3 regions of the Paenilisteria weihenstephanensis genome follow, and region 2 is predicted to be linked to each of the others. Evidence: a T-box and tRNA genes for the amino acid it is inferred to sense, from the RefSeq annotation. Region 2 holds a T-box; the other regions hold tRNA genes.
What was found. A T-box is a leader RNA that pairs with one kind of tRNA and senses whether it is charged. The one in region 2 lies ahead of UE46_RS09625 (valine--tRNA ligase), so its partner is inferred to be a tRNA-Val.

Region 1: it has a tRNA-Val gene. The T-box ahead of UE46_RS09625 (valine--tRNA ligase) is inferred to sense a tRNA for this amino acid. The anticodon was not compared.
Region 3: it has a tRNA-Val gene. The T-box ahead of UE46_RS09625 (valine--tRNA ligase) is inferred to sense a tRNA for this amino acid. The anticodon was not compared.

The regions. Positions count from the first base shown of each region.
Region 1 covers NZ_CP011102.1:632,243-635,477, reverse strand. The annotation lists tRNA gene UE46_RS03080 (tRNA-Leu) at 189-272, opposite strand; tRNA gene UE46_RS03075 (tRNA-Cys) at 315-388, opposite strand; tRNA gene UE46_RS03070 (tRNA-Gly) at 405-476, opposite strand; tRNA gene UE46_RS03065 (tRNA-Gln) at 487-558, opposite strand; tRNA gene UE46_RS03060 (tRNA-His) at 572-647, opposite strand; tRNA gene UE46_RS03055 (tRNA-Trp) at 668-741, opposite strand; tRNA gene UE46_RS03050 (tRNA-Tyr) at 749-832, opposite strand; tRNA gene UE46_RS03045 (tRNA-Phe) at 849-921, opposite strand; tRNA gene UE46_RS03040 (tRNA-Asp) at 926-1,001, opposite strand; tRNA gene UE46_RS03035 (tRNA-Met) at 1,032-1,105, opposite strand; tRNA gene UE46_RS03030 (tRNA-Val) at 1,146-1,221, opposite strand; tRNA gene UE46_RS03025 (tRNA-Glu) at 1,232-1,303, opposite strand; tRNA gene UE46_RS03020 (tRNA-Ser) at 1,328-1,416, opposite strand; tRNA gene UE46_RS03015 (tRNA-Asn) at 1,421-1,496, opposite strand; rRNA gene rrf (5S ribosomal RNA) at 1,507-1,622, opposite strand; rRNA gene UE46_RS03005 (23S ribosomal RNA) at 1,717-3,235, opposite strand, start outside.
Region 2 covers NZ_CP011102.1:1,981,261-1,984,495, forward strand. The annotation lists gene UE46_RS09625 (valine--tRNA ligase) at 1-1,506, opposite strand, end outside; T-box leader at 1,572-1,788, opposite strand; gene hemL (glutamate-1-semialdehyde 2,1-aminomutase) at 1,832-3,118, opposite strand; gene hemB (porphobilinogen synthase) at 3,119-3,235, opposite strand, start outside.
Region 3 covers NZ_CP011102.1:2,153,973-2,157,207, reverse strand. The annotation lists rRNA gene UE46_RS10520 (23S ribosomal RNA) at 1-975, shown strand, start outside; rRNA gene rrf (5S ribosomal RNA) at 1,070-1,185, shown strand; tRNA gene UE46_RS10510 (tRNA-Val) at 1,200-1,272, shown strand; tRNA gene UE46_RS10505 (tRNA-Thr) at 1,282-1,357, shown strand; tRNA gene UE46_RS10500 (tRNA-Lys) at 1,387-1,459, shown strand; tRNA gene UE46_RS10495 (tRNA-Leu) at 1,465-1,546, shown strand; tRNA gene UE46_RS10490 (tRNA-Gly) at 1,562-1,636, shown strand; tRNA gene UE46_RS10485 (tRNA-Leu) at 1,667-1,755, shown strand; tRNA gene UE46_RS10480 (tRNA-Arg) at 1,769-1,842, shown strand; tRNA gene UE46_RS10475 (tRNA-Pro) at 1,847-1,923, shown strand; tRNA gene UE46_RS10470 (tRNA-Ala) at 1,953-2,028, shown strand; tRNA gene UE46_RS10465 (tRNA-Met) at 2,061-2,134, shown strand; tRNA gene UE46_RS10460 (tRNA-Ile) at 2,146-2,222, shown strand; tRNA gene UE46_RS10455 (tRNA-Ser) at 2,244-2,333, shown strand; tRNA gene UE46_RS10450 (tRNA-Met) at 2,374-2,447, shown strand; tRNA gene UE46_RS10445 (tRNA-Asp) at 2,453-2,525, shown strand; tRNA gene UE46_RS10440 (tRNA-Phe) at 2,536-2,608, shown strand; tRNA gene UE46_RS10435 (tRNA-Thr) at 2,636-2,711, shown strand; tRNA gene UE46_RS10430 (tRNA-His) at 2,726-2,798, shown strand; tRNA gene UE46_RS10425 (tRNA-Gly) at 2,826-2,896, shown strand; tRNA gene UE46_RS10420 (tRNA-Ile) at 2,911-2,987, shown strand; tRNA gene UE46_RS10415 (tRNA-Asn) at 2,999-3,071, shown strand; tRNA gene UE46_RS10410 (tRNA-Ser) at 3,091-3,181, shown strand; tRNA gene UE46_RS10405 (tRNA-Glu) at 3,220-3,235, shown strand, end outside.

The DNA of each region.
Region 1 (3,235 bases), 1.3 Mb from region 2:
GTCCTATAATAAATGTTGGGGTAGAAAATAATCTGCCTCAGCATTTTTTTGTTCTCATTTCAAGACAAAAAAAATACACAGTAATATCAACATCCTTTAAGATAGAAGTGACGAAACCCAATCCAAAGGAAGGATATTACTATATACAAAAAATCCTAACACTTTAATCATGTTAGGATTCCTTTGGATACCGGCGGCCGGGGTCGAACCGGCACGATCGTGAGATCACTGGATTTTGAGTCCAGCGCGTCTGCCAATTCCGCCACGCCGGCATAATACTATTACATTATACTTTATTCTTAATTTAATTTCAATGGAGGCGCCAACCGGATTTGAACCGGTGATAAAGGTTTTGCAGACCTCTGCCTTACCACTTGGCTATGGCGCCAGAATAAAAATAAATAAGCGGAAGACGAGGTTCGAACTCGCGACCCCCACCTTGGCAAGGTGATGTTCTACCACTGAACTACTTCCGCAAAATTAAAACTGGGCTAGCTGGATTCGAACCAGCGCATGACGGAATCAAAATCCGTTGCCTTACCGCTTGGCTATAGCCCACCGTTCAAAAAAATGGGGCGGATGATGGGAATCGAACCCACGAATGCCTGAACCACAATCAGGTGCGTTAACCACTTCGCCACACCCGCCACTATTTAATTAATTATTTTGGCAGGGGCAGTAGGAATCGAACCCACACTGAAGGTTTTGGAGACCTTAGTTCTACCTTTAAACTATGCCCCTATAAAAATGGTGGAGGGGGGCAGATTCGAACTGCCGAACCCGAAGGAGCGGATTTACAGTCCGCCGCGTTTAGCCACTTCGCTACCCCTCCAATATAATAATAAAGGTGGCTTGGGACAGAATCGAACTGCCGACACCTTGAGCTTCAATCAAGTGCTCTACCAACTGAGCTACCAAGCCATAATGGCGGTCCCGACGGGATTTGAACCCGCGATCTCCTGCGTGACAGGCAGGCATGTTAACCCCTACACCACGGAACCACTACTAAAATTTAAAATATAAAATTTTAATTGCGGGGACAGGATTTGAACCTGCGACCTTCGGGTTATGAGCCCGACGAGCTACCAGACTGCTCCACCCCGCGACAATAATATAATAACTATATGAAAAGAGAATATAATTAATGGTGGGGGCTAACGGGATCGAACCGCTGACCCTCTGCTTGTAAGGCAGATGCTCTCCCAGCTGAGCTAAGCCCCCAAAATGAAAATGACCCGTACGGGAATCGAACCCGTGATACCGCCGTGAAAGGGCGGTGTCTTAACCGCTTGACCAACGGGCCTTAATAATAAATAGTCATAGAGAACGGAGAGCAAGGGATTTGAACCCTTGAGACAACTTTCGCCGCCTACACGATTTCCAATCGTGCTCCTTCGGCCACTCGGACAGCTCTCCATAATGGCTCCACAGGCAAGACTCGAACTTGCGACCGATCGGTTAACAGCCGATTGCTCTACCAACTGAGCTACTGTGGAATAATACATTGCCCGGCGACGACCTACTCTCACAGGGGGAAGCCCCCTACTACCATCGGCGCTGAAAAGCTTAACTTCCGTGTTCGGGATGGGAACGGGTGTGACCTCTTCGCCGTAACCACCAGACAATGTTTTGATAGAAAGAACGCTGTTCTCTCAAAACTAGATAAGAAAGTCGGTCTGTGCGTGACCGTTCGGAGTCCGAGCCTCCATATTACGTTTGGTTAAGTCCTCGATCGATTAGTATTTGTCCGCTCCATATGTCGCCATACTTCCACTCCAAACCTATCTACCTGATCTTCTTTCAGGGATCTTACTTTCCGAAGAAATGGGAAATCTCATCTTGAGGGGGGCTTCACGCTTAGATGCTTTCAGCGTTTATCCCTGCCACACATAGCTACCCAGCGATGCTCCTGGCGGAACAACTGGTACACCAGCGGTGTGTCCATCCCGGTCCTCTCGTACTAAGGACAGCTCCTCTCAAATTTCCTGCGCCCGCGACGGATAGGGACCGAACTGTCTCACGACGTTCTGAACCCAGCTCGCGTGCCGCTTTAATGGGCGAACAGCCCAACCCTTGGGACCGACTACAGCCCCAGGATGCGACGAGCCGACATCGAGGTGCCAAACCTCCCCGTCGATGTGGACTCTTGGGGGAGATAAGCCTGTTATCCCCGGGGTAGCTTTTATCCGTTGAGCGATGGCCCTTCCATGCGGAACCACCGGATCACTAAGCCCGACTTTCGTCCCTGCTCGACTTGTCAGTCTCGCAGTCAAGCTCCCTTGTGCCTTTACACTCTGCGAATGATTTCCATCCATTCTGAGGGAACCTTTGGGCGCCTCCGTTACTCTTTAGGAGGCGACCGCCCCAGTCAAACTGCCCACCTGACACTGTCTCCCCACGCGCTAAGCGTGGTGGGTTAGAATGGTCATACAGCCAGGGTAGTATCCCACCATTGCCTCCTCGTAAGCTAGCGCTCACGTCTCTTCGGCTCCTACCTATCCTGTACAAGCGGTACAAACATTCCATATCAGGTTGCAGTAAAGCTCCACGGGGTCTTTCCGTCCTGTCGCGGGTAACCTGCATCTTCACAGGTACTATAATTTCACCGAGTCTCTCGTTGAGACAGTGCCCAGATCGTTGCGCCTTTCGTGCGGGTCGGAACTTACCCGACAAGGAATTTCGCTACCTTAGGACCGTTATAGTTACGGCCGCCGTTTACTGGGGCTTCAATTCGTACCTTCGCTTGCGCTAAGCACTCCTCTTAACCTTCCAGCACCGGGCAGGCGTCAGCCCCTATACGTCACCTTACGGTTTTGCAGAGACCTGTGTTTTTGCTAAACAGTCGCCTGGGCCTATTCACTGCGGCTCTCTCGGGCTTTCACCCTAATAGAGCACCCCTTCTCCCGAAGTTACGGGGTCATTTTGCCGAGTTCCTTAACGAGAGTTCTCTCGCTCACCTTAGGATTCTCTCCTCATCTACCTGTGTCGGTTTGCGGTACGGGCAGTACTATTCTAACTAGAGGCTTTTCTTGACAGCGTGAAATCAGGAACTTCCGTACTTAATTTCCTTCCCCATCACAGCTCATGCTTCGCGAGAAGCGGATTTGCCTACTTCTCACACTCACTGCTTGGACGCACATTTCCATCCGTGCGATTCCCTATCCTTCTGTGTCACCCCATTGCTCAAACAAACAGCACTGGTACAGGAATATCTACCTGTTGTCCATCGCCTACG
Region 2 (3,235 bases):
AAACTCTACTGATTGGAAAATCATTCGAGATACCCAGAAGAAAATAATATCGTAACCCGTTACCAGTGTGCTCGTTGGGAAGAATTTTTTGAAATCTGGATTTTCTTCATCGGGCCACCCCATTGTTGAAAAAGGCCATAACGCGGAGCTAAACCAAGTATCTAGAACATCTTCATCTTGCTTCCAATTTTCAATATCTGTTGGAGCTTCTTCTCCGACATATAGTTCACCAGTTTCTTTATGGTACCAAGCTGGAATGCGATGCCCCCACCATAGTTGACGCGAGATACACCAATCATGAATGTTTTCCATCCAAGTCAAATAGGTTTTCTCAAAACGCTCAGGAATGAAATTTACTTTTTCATCTTCATTTTCTTGTAATTTAACAGCTTGCTCAGCTAGTGGTTGCATTTTAACGAACCACTGCATGGATAAATAAGGTTCAACGATGGCACCTGTTCGCTCAGAATGACCTACTGAATGAAGATGCGGCTCTTGCTTAATGAATAAATCTAGTCCTTTGAAGTCTTCAATAATAGCTTTACGTGCTTCGAAGCGGTCCATGCCGTTATACTTTCCAGAAGCCTCATTCATCGTAGCATCCTCATTCATAACGATAATGCGTGGTAAATCATGGCGATTTCCTACTTCAAAATCATTTGGATCGTGTGCTGGTGTGATTTTTACAACCCCTGAACCAAATTCGCGTTCTACGTAATCATCAGCAATAATCGGAATTTCTCTACCAATTATCGGTAATGTGATTGTTTTACCGATATAATCTTTATACCGTTCGTCTTTTGGATGTACCGCAACTGCAGTATCTCCAGGAATAGTTTCAGGCCTAGTCGTAGCTACCTCAAGAAAACCAGAGCCATCTGTTAATGGGTATTTCAAATGATAGAATTGCCCTTCTACATCTTGATGGATAACTTCAATATCTGATAAGGCAGTTTTTGCAACTGGGTCCCAATTTATTATATATTGACCGCGATATATTAGTTTTTTTTCGTAAAGGGATACGAACACTTTATTTACAGCATCGGACAGACCTGCATCTAGTGTGAATCTCTCTCTAGAATAATCGAGGCCTAAACCAACTTTTTTCCATTGTTCACGGATAACAGAAGCATATTCTTCTTTCCAATCCCAAGCTTTAGCAACAAATTTTTCGCGTCCAAGATCATAACGTGTGATATTATTCTCACGTAGTTTAGCCTCGACTTTCGCCTGAGTTGCAATACCTGCATGATCCATACCTGGTAAATATAGCGTATCGTATCCTTGCATTCGCTTCATACGTGTAAGAATATCTTGTAAGGTTGTGTCCCAAGCATGTCCTAAATGAAGTTTCCCAGTAACGTTGGGAGGCGGAATAACAACAGAATAAGCTGGCTTTTCATTTTTTCCATCTGCTTCAAAAAAACCTTGTTCTATCCACCAGTCATATCTATTTTTTTCAGTATCTTGCGGATTATATTTTGTTGGCATGTTTAACTCGGTCATCTTTTTTCCTCCTAGAAAGCGATTTATCGTTCTTACTTGCAAAACACAAAAAACTCCTCTCATCCATAAAGGACGAAAAGAGTTATTCCGCGGTACCACCTTCTTACTGTAAAAATACAGCACTTCATTAATTTAACGAGAGAAAGTTTCCCGGTATTCCCTACTCTAGTTCAGGAATACTGCTCGGAGGCTACTTTCAAATATTTTTCTTAGAGGCTTTCACCAACCGCCTCTTCTCTGTGAAAGAAAAAATATTTTACTCTTCCTCGTCCATGCATTTACGAATATTAGAATAAATTCATTGTATCAAATAAAAATACTACCGTCAACGTAGTGCCTTCATTGATGCTTCTATTGCTTCAAGCGTTTTAGCTATCTCAGCATCGGTGTGCACCGTTGACATGAATAATCCTTCAAATTGTGATGGTGGTAAGAAGATGCCGTTATTCAGCATTTCTCGGTAATAGTTAGCGAAGTAACTCAAATCTGATGTTTTTGCAGTCTCATAGTTTGTTACTTTTTGATCTGTAAAGAAGGAACCAAACATGGAGCCTGCTCTATTAATAGACACTGGGACATCATATTGCTTGGATAGTACTAATAATCCTTCTTCAAGCTGATCAATTAGTGTTCTAAAACTATCATAATGATGCGGGGTTAATTGCTTCAATGTTGCATAGCCAGCGTTCATTGCTACGGGGTTTCCTGAGAGCGTTCCCGCCTGATAAATTGTACCTGCTGGCGCAATGTGTTCCATGATTTCTTTTTTACCACCGTACGCCCCAACTGGTAGGCCACCGCCAATAACTTTTCCAAGGCATGTGATATCAGGAGTCACAACGTATAGCCCTTGTGCGCTGTAAAAATCTACTCGGAAACCGGTCATAACCTCATCAAAAATTAGCAAGCTACCGTATTTCGTTGTTACCTCACGAAGACCTTCTAAAAACCCTTCAACTGGAGGAACAACACCCATGTTTCCTGCTACAGGTTCAACAATGATCGCTGCAATCTCTTCGCCGTATGTTTCAAAAACATACTGAACACTTTCTAAGTCATTATATGGAACTGCAATTGTATCTGCAGCAAGCCCAGGTGTGACACCAGGTGAATCAGGAAGTCCCAGCGTTGCCACGCCCGACCCTGCTTTAATAAGGAGGGAGTCGCCATGACCATGATAACTTCCTTCAAATTTTACAATCTTATTTCTATTCGTGTATCCTCTTGCTAGCCTGATGGCACTCATCGTTGCTTCGGTCCCAGAAGATACCATGCGGACCATTTCAACGGATGGCACACGCTCGATAACCAATTTTGCTAATTCTGTCTCAATTTCGGTTGGTGTGCCAAAACTAGTTCCTTTTAGCGCAGCACTTGCTACTGCTTTTACAACGGTTTCGTTAGCATGTCCTAAAATAAGTGGTCCCCATGATAACACGTAATCGATATAATCATTGCCATCGATGTCCGTTAAATATGCACCTTTCCCATGATCCATAAAAACAGGGTCTGCATCGACTGATTTAAAGGCTCTGACCGGGCTGTTTACTCCCCCAGGTAATACTTTATTGGATTCTTTAAATGCTTTTATTGAATTAGTATATTTATTCATTTATGCATCTCCTTTTAAATAGGTCGCAACATCTTTAGCAAAATAGGTAATAATAAGGCTCACACCAGCACGTTTCATACTTGTTAGCATTTCTAAGACAATACGTTTCTCATCAAT
Region 3 (3,235 bases), 170 kb from region 2:
CTAAGGTAGCGAAATTCCTTGTCGGGTAAGTTCCGACCCGCACGAAAGGCGCAACGATCTGGGCACTGTCTCAACGAGAGACTCGGTGAAATTATAGTACCTGTGAAGATGCAGGTTACCCGCGACAGGACGGAAAGACCCCGTGGAGCTTTACTGCAACCTGATATGGAATGTTTGTACCGCTTGTACAGGATAGGTAGGAGCCGAAGAGACGTGAGCGCTAGCTTACGAGGAGGCAATGGTGGGATACTACCCTGGCTGTATGACCATTCTAACCCACCACGCTTAGCGCGTGGGGAGACAGTGTCAGGTGGGCAGTTTGACTGGGGCGGTCGCCTCCTAAAGAGTAACGGAGGCGCCCAAAGGTTCCCTCAGAATGGATGGAAATCATTCGCAGAGTGTAAAGGCACAAGGGAGCTTGACTGCGAGACTGACAAGTCGAGCAGGGACGAAAGTCGGGCTTAGTGATCCGGTGGTTCCGCATGGAAGGGCCATCGCTCAACGGATAAAAGCTACCCCGGGGATAACAGGCTTATCTCCCCCAAGAGTCCACATCGACGGGGAGGTTTGGCACCTCGATGTCGGCTCGTCGCATCCTGGGGCTGTAGTCGGTCCCAAGGGTTGGGCTGTTCGCCCATTAAAGCGGCACGCGAGCTGGGTTCAGAACGTCGTGAGACAGTTCGGTCCCTATCCGTCGCGGGCGCAGGAAATTTGAGAGGAGCTGTCCTTAGTACGAGAGGACCGGGATGGACACACCGCTGGTGTACCAGTTGTTCCGCCAGGAGCATCGCTGGGTAGCTATGTGTGGCAGGGATAAACGCTGAAAGCATCTAAGCGTGAAGCCCCCCTCAAGATGAGATTTCCCATTTCTTCGGAAAGTAAGATCCCTGAAAGAAGATCAGGTAGATAGGTTTGGAGTGGAAGTATGGCGACATATGGAGCGGACAAATACTAATCGATCGAGGACTTAACCACATGTAATATGGAGGATCGGACTCCGAACGGTCACGCACAGACCGACTTTCTTATCTAGTTTTGAGAGAACAGCGTTCTTTCTATCAAAACATTGTCTGGTGGTTACGGCGAAGAGGTCACACCCGTTCCCATCCCGAACACGGAAGTTAAGCTTTTCAGCGCCGATGGTAGTAGGGGGCTTCCCCCTGTGAGAGTAGGTCGCCGCCGGGCAATGTACATATTTTGGGGGCTTAGCTCAGCTGGGAGAGCATCTGCCTTACAAGCAGAGGGTCAGCGGTTCGATCCCGTTAGCCCCCATTTAATCAGGCCGGCTTAGCTCAGTTGGTAGAGCAACTGATTTGTAATCAGTAGGTCGCGAGTTCGACTCTTGCAGCCGGCACCATATTTTTCACAGTATATATTTTGTATTGTGAGCCGTTAGCTCAGTTGGTAGAGCATCTGACTTTTAATCAGAGGGTCGATGGTTCGAGCCCATCACGGCTCATTTTTGCGGGTGTGGCGGAATTGGCAGACGCACCAGATTTAGGATTTGGCGCCGCAAGGTGTGAAGGTTCAAGTCCTTTCACCCGCACTATTATATTATGGTGCGGAAGTAGCTCAGTGGTAGAGCACCACCTTGCCAAGGTGGGGGTCGCGGGTTCGAACCCCGTCTTCCGCTCCAAATTTCAGTTGCCATTATTAAGTTTCCAAAGCCGGGGTGGCGGAACTGGCAGACGCACAGGACTTAAAATCCTGCGGATAGTGATATCCGTACCGGTTCGATTCCGGTCCTCGGCACCATTAATTATATTATGCGCCCGTAGCTCAACTGGATAGAGTACTTGACTACGAATCAAGCGGTTAGAGGTTCGACTCCTCTCGGGCGCACTTTCGGGAAGTAGCTCAGCTTGGTAGAGCACTTGGTTTGGGACCAAGGGGTCGCAGGTTCGAATCCTGTCTTCCCGACCATTAAGAAATATCCCTAATTTTATTATGAAGGGGCCTTAGCTCAGCTGGGAGAGCGCCTGCTTTGCACGCAGGAGGTCAGCGGTTCGATCCCGCTAGGCTCCACCAACTTTCTTGAGATAAAGGTATGTAAATATTATGGCGGTGTAGCTCAGATGGCTAGAGCATTCGGTTCATACCCGAAAGGTCGTGGGTTCGACTCCCTCCGCCGCTACCTTTAATTTTGGACCTTTAGCTCAGTTGGTTAGAGCAGACGGCTCATAACCGTCCGGTCGCAGGTTCGAGTCCTGCAAGGTCCACCATCACTATTATCATTTTATCATGGAGGAATACCCAAGTTTGGCTGAAGGGATCGGTCTTGAAAACCGACAGGCGGGTAAGACCGCGCGGGGGTTCGAATCCCTCTTCCTCCTTTTTCTACTTAGTGATTTGTGGATAAAATATTATTATTGTCGCGGGGTGGAGCAGTCTGGTAGCTCGTCGGGCTCATAACCCGAAGGTCGCAGGTTCAAATCCTGTCCCCGCAATTAGTGGTTCCGTGGTGTAGGGGTTAACATGCCTGCCTGTCACGCAGGAGATCGCGGGTTCAAATCCCGTCGGGACCGCTTTACATATGGCTTGGTAGCTCAGTTGGTAGAGCACTTGATTGAAGCTCAAGGTGTCGGCAGTTCGATTCTGTCCCAAGCCACCTTTTTACTATTAATTTGTATCTTAAGCCGGCTTAGCTCAGTTGGTAGAGCAACTGATTTGTAATCAGTAGGTCGCGAGTTCGACTCTTGCAGCCGGCACCATATTTATCATAGCGGCGGCTATGGCGAAGTGGTTAACGCACCTGATTGTGGTTCAGGCATGCGTGGGTTCGATTCCCACTAGCCGCCCTTGTAAGTAGTTTTAATTTGGATGATGCGGGTGTAGTTTAGTGGTAAAACTACAGCCTTCCAAGCTGTTGTCGTGGGTTCGATTCCCATCACCCGCTCTTTGTTTTTTTATGGGCCTATAGCTCAGCTGGTTAGAGCGCACGCCTGATAAGCGTGAGGTCGATGGTTCGAGTCCATTTAGGCCCACCATATTTTATTATTCCACAGTAGCTCAGTTGGTAGAGCAATCGGCTGTTAACCGATCGGTCGCAAGTTCGAGTCTTGCCTGTGGAGCTTGTAATTTGTTTATATTGGGGAAGTACTCAAGTGGCTGAAGAGGTGCCCCTGCTAAGGGTATAGGTCGTTAACGCGGCGCGAGGGTTCAAATCCCTCCTTCTCCGCCAGTATAAAATAAAAGATGCGAATTGAAATTAATAATTATGGCCCGTTGGTCAAGC